Regions from separate parts of the Rhodopseudomonas sp. P1 genome, predicted to be linked through region 1. Evidence: riboswitches for the same ligand, from Rfam matches in the RefSeq annotation. Region 1 holds a riboswitch; the other holds the start of a gene.
The links. Region 1 has a riboswitch for cobalamin ahead of LRC39_RS24405 (TonB-dependent receptor plug domain-containing protein). Riboswitches for the same ligand answer to the same signal wherever they lie in the genome.

Region 1 (5,646 bases):
TAGGAAGCCGATCATTGGCTCTCGGTTCCGTAATGGCCGGCGCGGGTGGTCCGAAGGCGCACACGCGGCCAGCGTTGTTGTCAGCTCAGTTCAACTGCGACGACGACCCAAGACTAGACTGGTTCGTCAAGGCCCGCACGCAATTTTCGCATCGTGCGATGCCGCAGTGCGATGCGTTGCGTCGCGATCAGGTCCGCCGACCTGAGCTCTGCTGGTCGGCCAGCCATTCCGACAAGGGGCGCGGCTTGTCGTCTTCGACCTTCTTGGTGCCTCGCTTGGTGGGGGAGGCCGCCGTTCTGGTTCGCTTGGTCTTGCTCGATGTCGCCGATTGCGGCATCGCAGCTTCGCGGGCGAGCCGCAGGGCGCGCAGGCGCGCCATGTTGTCCAGGACCGCCTTTGCCGCGGCGTCGCGTTCGGTCTTGCCGCCGTCGCCTTCAGCGGCGCTGCCAGCGCGGTGATCGTCGTCGTTCGTCATTCTTCCAGTTCAATTGCATTCAATTCGGGAGGCGGCGTGATAGCACGAAAAAAGCCTCCGAACAGCCTTTCGACATTCGGAGGCTCTTCGACATTGGTTTCGCGCATGAGCCCGTGTGCGGGGAACATGGCGTCCGCCGCCGACTGGTGCGGCGGCGGCCGCACACGATGGTCGCTAGTTGGTGACGCGGACGCCTGCGAAAGCGCCGAATCCGGGCTGCAGGAAGCCGACCGGCACCTCGTATTTCTTGTCGAACAGGTTGTCGATGCGGCCGAACACGGTGACGTGCGGATCGACCTCATAGCTCGCCGCCAGGTTCACGGTGGTGAACGACGGCGCGTCGAGCAGCGTGGTGCCGAACCGGTCGTAGTCGACCCACGAGCTGGTGTAGAGCACGGTCGCCGACACCGTGGCGCGCTCGACCGGATTCCAGATCGCCGCCATCGTCACCTTGTTGTCGGGACGCCGCCGCAGCTTCTGGTCGGTGGTCTGGTCAATGGCGTGCGTATAGGTGTGGTCGACCCGGAAGCGCAGCGTCTCGGTTGCCTGCCACGACACGAACGACTCGACGCCCGAGGTGCGCGCCATGCCGATGTTCTTGTAGCTGTAGCCACCGATCGTCACGTCGTAACCGGTCGAGTTGATCAGATCGTTGATCTCGTTGTTGAAGTAGGTCGAACCGAAAACGACGCGGTTGGCGAACAGCGGCTGTTCGAAGCCGACGTCGTAGCCCTTGCTGGTCTCCGGCTTCAGCGCCGGGTTGCCGATCGTCGCGTAGGCCGGGTTGTTGACATAGAGCTGGGTCAGCGTCGGCGCCTTGAAGCCGGTGCCGTAGGTCGCCTTCAGCCGGGTCTCGAGGGTCGGCACGATGAACACCGGCGCGACACGCCAGGTCGAGTGTCCGCCGAAGCTGTCGTTGTCGTCGTAGCGCACGTTGGAGACCAGGAAGAAGTTCTTGGTGAACTCCGACTGCAATTCGACGAAGCCCGCGGTGTTGCCGGTGCGGGCGCGCAGCGTCTTCTGCTGGTAGTTGCCGGCGAAATCATAGTCTCCGACCGAATTGGTCCGGATCGTCTCGTCCTGGCGTTCGGTGCCGACCACAAGTTTCTGCCCGTAGCCGACGTCGAGCACGCCCTTCCAGTCGAACTTGGTGCGTTCACCGGTGTACGAACTCGGCGGCGATATGCCGGTGGCGAAGGTGAAGATGTTGGTGGTGAAATCCGGGTTCGGATTAAACGTCCGATTCCACTCGTTGCTGTAGCTGACGCCGAACGTGCTGGTGAAATTGCCGAGCGGCGACCAGACCGCTTCGCCGCGGGTCATGAAATCGCGGCTTGCGGTCGTGCTCTGCAGCGTCTCGGGGAACGAGTTCGGATAGCGCGAATAGTCGTCGCCGGTGAAGCCCTTGTGGGCGTCAGTGTAGCGCGCGACGTAGTTGAACGCGAGTTCGTCGCTGGCGCGGACGCCGAGCCGCGTCGAATAGGTCAGGTTGTCGTAGTTGTCGTTGTTGCGTTGCTGGCCCGGGGCCAGCAGATTGAGCGGCGTCACCGGCAGGCTGGTCGTGCGATAATGCGCGACGTTGAAGGCGTAGTCGAAATTGTCCTGCGAGCCGGCGGCGCGCGCAGTCTGGTTGAAGGTGCCGAACGAGCCGCCTTCGATCGAGCCGGTCAGCTTGGCAGGTCCGCTGCCGCGCTTGGTGACGACGGAGATCACGCCGCCGATCGCGTCCGAGCCGTACAGACCGCTCTGCGGGCCGCGCAGCACTTCGATCCGCTCGATGTCCGAGGTCAGCAGGTTGGCGAAGTCATAAGCGCCGTTCGGCTTGCTCGGGTCGCCGGCGTCGATGCCGTCGATCAGCACCTTGACGTGGTTGGAGTTGGTGCCGCGCATGAAGATCGCGGTCGAGCCGCCGGGGCCACCGGTGCGCACCACATTGAGGCCGGGCACCATGCTGAGCGCGTCGGCGGCGGTGCGCTGCTGATAGCGGGCGAGATCATCCGCGGTGATCACGGTCACCGAGCTGGCCACCTGCTCGCGCGGCGTTTCGGTGGCGGTGGCGCTGACGACGATCTCGGGCAGCACGTCCTGCGCGGCGGCAGGCGTGGCGAGCGAGAGCGCGGGCACCAGGATGGTGGAGGCGAGAAGCGCGCGTGAAAGTGCGGAGCAAGGCCGCGGCGCGGCGGGTCGGGATTGCATTCGGTTCAACCTCGGCTGACGTCTGTGGCACGTCACAGCGAACGAGGTCTCACCGAGCTTTTCGAAAGCGGTGAAGACAATGCCTGCAATTCCCGGCCGGCAACTTCGCGTGTGACCACGAATGACGGCAGGTCTCCTGGCTCGCAGTTGATCTTCCGTCGCCTTCCCAGGACCGAGGTTCCCAGTGGCATCCGACGAAAGACGATCCGCTTACAGTTGCGGGAACAGCTACGGCCTAGAACGCGAAAGTGTCTGCGTCCGCACCGTATTCCCTTTTCATCCCTCTCGGGAACCGTCACTGCCATTAGAAGTCGCGGAATTGGCGAGTCAATTCGCCCATGGCGGCGAACAGGTGCAATCGTGGTCGGATTGTGACGAGCTGTGACTTGCGTGTAACAGGCGGGTCTGTACACCTCGCACGATAGTGGATGCGGCAGGTGGTGATGGCGGAGTTCGTGGTGGAGTTCGGCAAGGACGGGCGGCGGGTCGAACCCGACGGCCGGCTCGATGCCGCCGCGTTTCATCGCAACGATGCGCCGATCCGCACCGTGCTGGCCCGGCTGCTCGCCGGGCGACAGGGCGACGTACTCGAAGCCGGCAGTGGCACCGGCCAGCACATCGCAGCGCTGGCGCGCGAGCATCCGGACATCGTGTGGTGGCCGAGCGACGTCAACGACCAGCACCTCAAGAGCATTGCCGCCTGGCGCGCTCATGCGGCGCTGCCCAATCTGCGGCCGCCGCAACGGATCGACCTGGCCGATCCCGCCTGGTCGGTGGCGCCGGCCGACGGGGCGGAGTCCGGGCCATTGCTGGCGATATTCTGTGCCAACGTCGTCCACATCGCGCCGTGGCGCGTCGCCGAAGGGCTGCTGGCTGGCGCCGGACGGCTGCTAAGCCAGGACGGCATGCTGGTGCTGTATGGACCGTTCAAGCAGGACGGCAAGCACACCGCGCTCAGCAATGCGGTGTTCGACACCAGCCTGCGCGACGCCAATCCGGAATGGGGTGTCCGCGATGTTGCGGATCTGGAAAAGCTCGCGGCCGGCGCCGGTCTGGCGCTGAGCGAGATCGTCGAGATGCCGGCCAACAACCTGATCCTGGTGTTTGTACGGGCAAAACCGGCGGAGGCCCATGCGACAGCCGGTGGCCCGGCGGGTTGATCACGCACCGCTCGGCCCTATGATGCGCGCGCAATCGCCGGCCGTCGTCGGCCGGTGCGAGGAGAATCCCTGCCGATGGTCGATGCGACGGCCAACGACATCGTCGAAGACGATGCCCGTGCCCGTTCCAACGTGGTGCGGCTGGTCGCGGCGCAGGCGCTGACCGGCGCCAACGCCGCGGTGATCTTCGCGACCGGCTCGATCATCGGCGCGCAGCTCGCGCCGGAGATGTCGCTCGCGACCGTGCCGCTGTCGATGTACGTGCTGGGCCTTGCCGCCGGCACGCTGCCGACCGGTTGGATCGCGCGGGTTTACGGTCGCCGCGTCTCGTTCATGATCGGCACCGGCTGCGGCGCGCTCACCGGCGTGCTCGGTGCTGTCGCCATCCTGTACGGCTCGTTCCTGCTGTTCTGCATCGCGACATTCATCGGCGGGCTGTATGCCGCCGTGTCGCAGTCTTATCGGTTCGCCGCCGCCGATGGCGCCAGCGCTGCCTATCGCCCGAAGGCGGTGTCGTGGGTGATGGCCGGCGGCGTGTTCGCCGGCGTGCTCGGTCCGCAGCTCGTGCAGTGGACCATGGACGTCTGGCAGCCTTTTCTGTTCGCATTCTCCTATGTGGTGCAGGCGGCGATCGCGCTGATCGCGATGGCGGTTCTGTGGGGCGTCGATGCGCCCAAGCCGAAGCCGGCCGAGCGGGCCGGCGGCCGGCCACTGCTGGAGATCGTGCGGCAGCCGCGCTTCATCGCCGCGGCGCTGTGCGGTGCCATTGCCTATCCGATGATGAATCTGGTGATGACCTCGGCGCCGCTGGCGATGCAGATGTGCGGCCTGAGTGTCGGCGATTCCAATTTCGGCCTGCAGTGGCACATCGTGGCGATGTACGCGCCGAGCTTCGTTACCGGCTCGCTGATCGCCAAATTCGGCGCGCCGCGCGTGGTCGCGGCCGGCCTGATCCTGGAAGCGCTCGGCGCGTCGATCGGCCTGCTCGGCGTCACTGCCCCGCATTTCTGGGCGACGCTGTTCGTGATCGGCGTCGGATGGAATCTGGCGTTCGTCGGCGCCTCGGCGCTGGTGCTGGAGGCGCATCAGCCGAGCGAGAAGAACAAGGTTCAGGCGTTCAACGATTTCATCATCTTCGGGCTGATGGCGCTGGGTTCGTTCTCGTCCGGCCAGCTGCTGGCGAACTACGGCTGGACCACCGTGAATCTCGCGGTGTTCCCGCCGGTGCTGCTCGGCCTGATCGTGCTGGCGATCACCGGTTGGTCGAAAGTCCGGAAACGGGTGGCTGAAGCCGCCAGTGAACTATCCGATCGCGGCGTCTGAGCCGCGCAACAACACGTCCGGCCTCGAACCGGGACAGGGAGTGAAGCAATGCCGTCGCGTGCGACCGGCCGCGCTCGCCGCCGCCGATGGTGACCGCTCCCTCTCCCGACGAGACCTCGTTCCGCTATCGCGGTTGGCGGATCGTCGTGGTGTGCTTCATCGTCGCCACCTTCGGCTGGGGGCTCGGCTTCTACGGCCAGAGCGTGTACCTCGCCGAACTGGCCCGACTGCATGGCTGGCCATCGTCGCAGATCGCGACTGCCACCACCTTCTTCTATCTCGCCGGCGCGCTGCTGGTGGCGTTCGTCGGCGATGTGATCCGCGCCATCGGCGCGCGCGCCTGCCTGCTCGGCGGCATTGCGGCGATGGCGCTCGGCACGGTGCTGCTCGGCCGCATCGACGCGCCGTGGCAGCTCTATGCGGTGGATGCGATCCTCGCGGTCGGATGGGCCGGCACCAGTCTCGGCGCGATCACCAACACGCTCGGCCTGT
Region 2 (5,646 bases), 1.2 Mb from region 1:
AATCGTCGCCAGAAATCGCAAACCTTCATAGTTGGACTGCCCGACCGACCCGATCGGCGGCGCGGTCGCCCCGAACATCCGGCGATAAGAATCGCGAAACGCATCATTGGCAGCGCAGTCGTAGCAGCCGAAATAGCCCGAGGCGCAGAACAGATTCTCGGTATTGTCCGCGCCGATGCCCAGCAGCACCGTCTCGTCCATCGCACCGGCCAACCGGAGGATATGGCTCGAAAGCCCAGCTTCGGCGAAGGAACGATTGAACGTCACGCTGTCGTTGCCGATCAGCGAAATCAGTACGACATCGGGTCGAGCGGCGCGAATCCGGTCGAGGTGCCGTTCGTGATCGTCCTCGCCGAGCGGCACGAACTCCTCACCAACCACCTTGCCGCCCGCCTCCTTGATGTACTTCTTGACAGCGCGATGCGACAGCCATGGCCAGACGTAATCGCTGCCGATCAGGTACCAGCGCTGCGCCCTTCTCTCCTGGGCCAGCCAGTCGATCGCCGGCCGGCTCTGCCAGCGCGGCGTCTCCCCGATCGCCATCACGCCGGGAGCACGCTCGCCGCCTTCATAGACCGGCGTGTAGATATAGGGCACGCGACCTCGGATGGCGTTCCGCAGTGCTACCCGCACTGCACTGATGTGCGAGCCCATCACGATATCGACGTCGTCGTAGTCGACCGCCAGAGCGACCCGCCGAGCGACGTCCTCGATCGGACCGCCGGCATCGCTGAACACCAGTTCGACCTCGCGGCCCAGGATGCCGCCGCGCTTGTTGATTTCCGCAGCCGCGAGCAGCGCCGCATTGGTCGAGGCCGGCCCCCACAGCCCAGGCGAGCCCTGGAAGGTGACGAAATTCGCAACGCGAAGCTTGTTGCGTGCGCGGCGCGAGGCCGCGCCGCCGCCGTCTCCCGGCCCTTCCACCCAACGCGCATCGGTAAGCGCGCCGCGCTCGAGAAAACCGAGCGGCGGCACTCCATAGGCGCCACTATGTCCGAGATCGACAGCCGAAAGCACGCCCTCTCCTGCCTGGTGCGGGTGATCCCCGCCGAAGTCCCCTCCCCGGGTTCGACGATCGATGCTATTCGAAAATATTGAATCTTCAAGGATTGCTGTGCATATAGATGCAGCAAACTGCGCATCCGATTCACTCAGACGGAACGATAAAGTCTCATCGTGGCCAAATCGCCGACCCGCAATCCGCCGATCACCGAGCACCTCGCCTATCTGCTGGCGCAGGCCAATCGGGAGATCAACCGCCAGCTCGAAGCACGGCTACGCAGCGAAGGGGTGCCGGTCGAGCAATGGCGCATCCTCAAGGTGCTGTCCGACGGCAAGGGCCATTCGATGGGCGAACTCGCCGAGGCGGTGCTGCTCAATCATCCGACCCTGACCAAGATGATCGACCGAATGGTTTCGGATTCGCTGGTGTATCGCGTCCAGGATCCGGAGGATCGCCGCAAGGTGCTGATGTACACCTCCGACCGCGGCAAAGCTCTGACCCAGCGTCTCAATACGTTGGCGCTGAGCCAAGAGGCGCATATCGCCGAAAACTACGGCGACAAGGCCACTGCCGAGCTGAAGCGGCTGCTTGAAAGCCTGATCGACAGCGCCACCTGAGCGCCCTCCATCGTCGCGGATGCTGCGGCTGCGAACAGCGCAGCCGCCTGCAGCGACACGCCGCAAGATACGGCGGTCGCAACGTCTATCCTGCACCGCCGAACTGGCTTAGATCAGCGGGCGATGCGCCGTGCCAAGCGGCCGCCCATTCGAGTGAGGAAACATGGAATACCGATCACCCTGGATGACCGAAGAGCTGGACACGTTCCGCGACCAGTTTCGCAAATTCCTCGCCAAGGACCTCGCACCCCATGGCGACAAGTGGCGCAAGCAGAAGATGGTCGATCGCTCGGCCTGGCTGAAGCTCGGCGAGATGGGGGCGCTGCTGCCCAGCGTTCCGGAAGAGTATGGCGGGCTCGGCGCCAGCTTCGCCTACGATGCCGCGGTCTATGAGGACATGGAGAAGATCGTCCCCGACGCGCTGTCCGGCGTCACCGTGTCGAGCGGCATCGTGGCGCACTACATCCTCAACTACGGCTCGGAAGAGCAGAAGCGGCGTTGGCTGCCCGGCATGGCGCGCGGCGAGTTGATCGGCGCAATCGCGATGACCGAGCCCGGCACCGGCTCGGACCTTCAGAGCGTGCGCACCACCGCCAAGCTCGATGGCGACGACTATGTCATCAACGGCCAGAAGACCTTCATCACCAACGGCCAGAACTGCGACCTGATCATCGTGGTTGCCCGCACCGGCGGCGCAGGCGCCAAGGGGCTATCGCTGATCGTACTGGAGACCAAGGACAACCCCGGCTTCAAGCGCGGCCGCAACCTCGACAAGATCGGCCTGCACGCCTCCGACACCTCCGAACTGTTCTTCGAGAATGCCCGCACGCCGAAGCAGAACCTGCTCGGCGGCGAAGAGGGCAAGGGCTTCGTGCAGCTGATGCAGCAGCTGCCGCAGGAGCGGCTGATCATCGCGATCGGCGCGGTGGCGGCAATGGAACGCGCGGTCGCTCTGACCTCGGACTACACCAAGGAACGCAAAGCCTTCGGCCAGCCGATCATCGAATTCCAGAACACCGCCTTCGCGCTCGCCGAGCGCAAGACCGAAGCCTTCATCGCGCGGGTGTTCGTTGATTACTGCCTGGTGCAGCTGATCGCCGGCAATCTCGACGCCGTCACCGCCTCGATGGCGAAATGGTGGACGACGCAGAAGCAGGTCGAGACCGTGGACGAGTGCCTGCAACTGCACGGCGGCTACGGCTACATGCAGGAGTATCCGATCGGCCGGATGTTCATCGACTCGCGGATCCAGAAGATCTACGGCGGCACCAACGAGGTGATGAAGCTGCTGATCGCTCGCTCGCTCTAACGCGAACAATGCAGGCGCCTCCGCTACTGCTGCAATTCAGCGGTGCGGAGGCGCCGGCAGTGTTCAGTCGCCGCTTTCCGAGACTTCGCGCTTGAGACGGCGCGGATCCTGGGGCTGGCTATCCCATGGCACCGGCCGCTCCAGCCAGCGCTGGATAAAATTCCAAGAGCGCCGATAGCCGTTGTGCGGCAGGGTGCAGTCCGAACAATCCTTGCGCGTCAGCCCATTGCGATCGACGAAGGTCTTGTAGGGGCCGGGGCACTGATAGGCGCTCAGCGGGCAGTAACAGAACAGGCAGTTGAATTCCCGCTCGACGCCGCGATGGCACGGCAGAAACGGGCAGGCCTCGTTGGTGAAGCCCTTAAAGGCTTCGTTGGTCGTTGTGTCTTTCGGCTCCATGACCGTTCCCTCGCGCCGCAGCAATGGGCCGCCAGCTCGATCGCAGCGGCGCTGTGGCTGATTCTGATTGAAGGGGGATGAGTGCTAGGCGATGCCAAGCGTCGCGTGACGCTGCTCCTGCGCCGCGCGCGGCTTTGCCTGCTAAGAGAATTCGGTCATCGCTGCTCCGCTCTCGACCCGCCGTCGATCGGTTAGATGCTTCCGTCTTCGGCCGGTCTCCTGGCTCACGGATGTCGTCTGGATCGCCTTCCCGACGCCGATGGCGTCAGTGGCATATGATCCGGACAGATCCGCTTACAGTTGCGGGGGCAGCTACGGATTTGGCGAAAAACACCGCACCGTATTCCCAGTTTCACCTCGCACGCGAGGCACCGAAGACGTCAAAACCAGAGCACGGGGCTGCAGCCTGTGCAAGCAAAAAGGCTTCGTTCTAAACGGCCAGCCTAACCGACTACGCGATTGACCCAGACGATCCGCCAACCGGACGAGCCCAGCCGGTCGATCTGCGTCAGCGACAGCGGATCGATCACAAAGCTCAGCGCAGCCTCGGGGGATGTCTTAAGGGCAATCGCCAGCACGGCGCGAATGGTGCCGGAGTGTACCACCAGCACGACGTCACCACCGGGCAGCCGCGCCAGACCGCGCCGCACCCGTTCGATCTGATCGACGAAGCTCTCGCCGCCCGGCGGCGCCAAGCGCGCCGCATCCTGCCAGAATGCATCGTAGGTAGGGCCGAGTTCGCGCGACAGATCGTCGTGACGGCGCCCGGTCCAGCTGCCAAAATCCTGCTCGCGGAAATCGGGGTCGAGCATCGCATCGAAGCGGAGTGCTGCGGCGGTCTCGCGCGTGCGCCGGCTGGGGCTTGCGACCACCGTCGCATCGTGCGGCAGTTGCTCGCAGAGCGCAGCGAGCACCGCAGTGTCGCCGAGATCGACCGGCGCGTCGGGAGCGTGAATCACGCCCTTTGGCCCATCCACCGGCGCATGCCGCACCAGCCACAGCCGGCTGAAGTCGCTCATCGGTCATCCTCGCGCAGTCATGATCCGTCCGACAGAGCACGTCGGAGCCATGCCTCGCAAGCGACGACGACCGCTACCGCCCGGCGTCCAAAAAAATAGCAACCTCTGCCGCCTCTCGGAGTTGAAGCCCCCAAGTTCCATCAACCCTATCAGATGATCTAACTTGAAAGGCGGACCATGAAGGATGTCCATCGCGTGCTGATCGACAAACTGCGCGAGCATTCCCGTCTGTCGGCCGATGACCTCACCGCGATCCGCAATTTGAGTTTTACGCTGCGGGAGCTCGAGAGCAGCGAGGATCTGATCCGCCAAGGCGAAACGCCGAAGGGCGCCGCGCTCGTCGTCGAAGGCATGGTCGGACGGTATCATTTGCAGCGAAACGGCCGCCGCCAATTCCTGTCGTTTCACATGGTCGGTGACCTGCCGGATGCGCAGGGGGTTTTTTTGGAGCGGATGGATCATTCGCTGTGTGCGATTGGGCACGCGGTGACGGCGATCATCCCGCATCGGGAGATCCTGCGGATGTTCGAAGCCCGGCCCGGGCTCGGCTTTGCGATCTGGCGCGAAACCCTTGTGGACGCGGCGATTTTCCGCGAAGCGATCACCAACAATTCGGCCCGGACGATGAAGGCGCGGATGGCGCACCTGTTCTGCGAATTGTTCTACCGCGCCGAGGTCTCGAAGCTGACCGACGGTAACTCGATGCAGCTCCCGATCAGCCTCGCCCAGCTCGGCGACACGCTGGGCATGGCGATCGCGACCGTCAACCGCACCATCTCGTCGCTGCGGGCGTCGAAGACGATGGACTTCCGCTATGGGGTGCTGACGATCCGCAACTGGCAGGGGCTCGCCAAGATCGGCGAATTCGATCCCGGCTACCTGCACCTGAAGCGCGCACCGGCGCGCTGAGGCGCTCCGGCGAAGCTACGCGGCAGCGTCGTCCGGCTCGGGATAGACGCCGCGCAGCACCACGTCGAAGTGCTCCTTCACCGCATCATTGCAGCGGCAGGCCCGCGACCGCAGCTTATCGGCATCGTCAACGATCAGGGCGCCGCGCCGCGTCGTGAGAATGCCCTCCTGGCGAAATGCCTGCAGCACGCGGCTGGTGTAGCTGCGGCCGACGCCCATCATCGCGGCGAGCTGTTCATGGGTGAGCGGCACCATGCTGTCGCCGGTGCGGTCCATCGCCGCCGCGATCCACTTCGCGGTGCGCTGCTCGATCGAATGGATCGCGTTGCACGCGGTCGATTGAAACATCTGCGCCATCAGACAGTCGGCGTAGCGCGCGAAAAAGGCCTT

Region 2: linked by a shared signal. The riboswitch ahead of LRC39_RS05270 (cysteine-rich small domain-containing protein) and the one ahead of LRC39_RS24405 (TonB-dependent receptor plug domain-containing protein) in region 1 are both predicted to bind cobalamin.

Annotation. Positions count from the first base shown of each region.
Region 1 is NZ_CP088006.1:5,278,586-5,284,231, reverse strand. Features, by position in the region: gene LRC39_RS24415 (hypothetical protein) at 1-15, opposite strand, end outside; gene LRC39_RS24410 (hypothetical protein) at 188-475, opposite strand; gene LRC39_RS24405 (TonB-dependent receptor plug domain-containing protein) at 650-2,671, opposite strand; cobalamin riboswitch at 2,781-2,983, opposite strand; gene LRC39_RS24400 (DUF938 domain-containing protein) at 3,115-3,831, shown strand; gene LRC39_RS24395 (MFS transporter) at 3,907-5,154, shown strand; gene LRC39_RS24390 (MFS transporter) at 5,241-5,646, shown strand, end outside.
Region 2 is NZ_CP088006.1:1,129,811-1,135,456, reverse strand. Features, by position in the region: gene LRC39_RS05285 (substrate-binding domain-containing protein) at 1-1,017, opposite strand, end outside; gene LRC39_RS05280 (MarR family winged helix-turn-helix transcriptional regulator) at 1,177-1,620, shown strand; gene LRC39_RS05275 (acyl-CoA dehydrogenase family protein) at 1,784-2,929, shown strand; gene LRC39_RS05270 (cysteine-rich small domain-containing protein) at 2,993-3,328, opposite strand; cobalamin riboswitch at 3,521-3,719, opposite strand; gene LRC39_RS05265 (histidine phosphatase family protein) at 3,772-4,347, opposite strand; gene LRC39_RS05260 (Crp/Fnr family transcriptional regulator) at 4,525-5,256, shown strand; gene LRC39_RS05255 (Crp/Fnr family transcriptional regulator) at 5,272-5,646, opposite strand, start outside.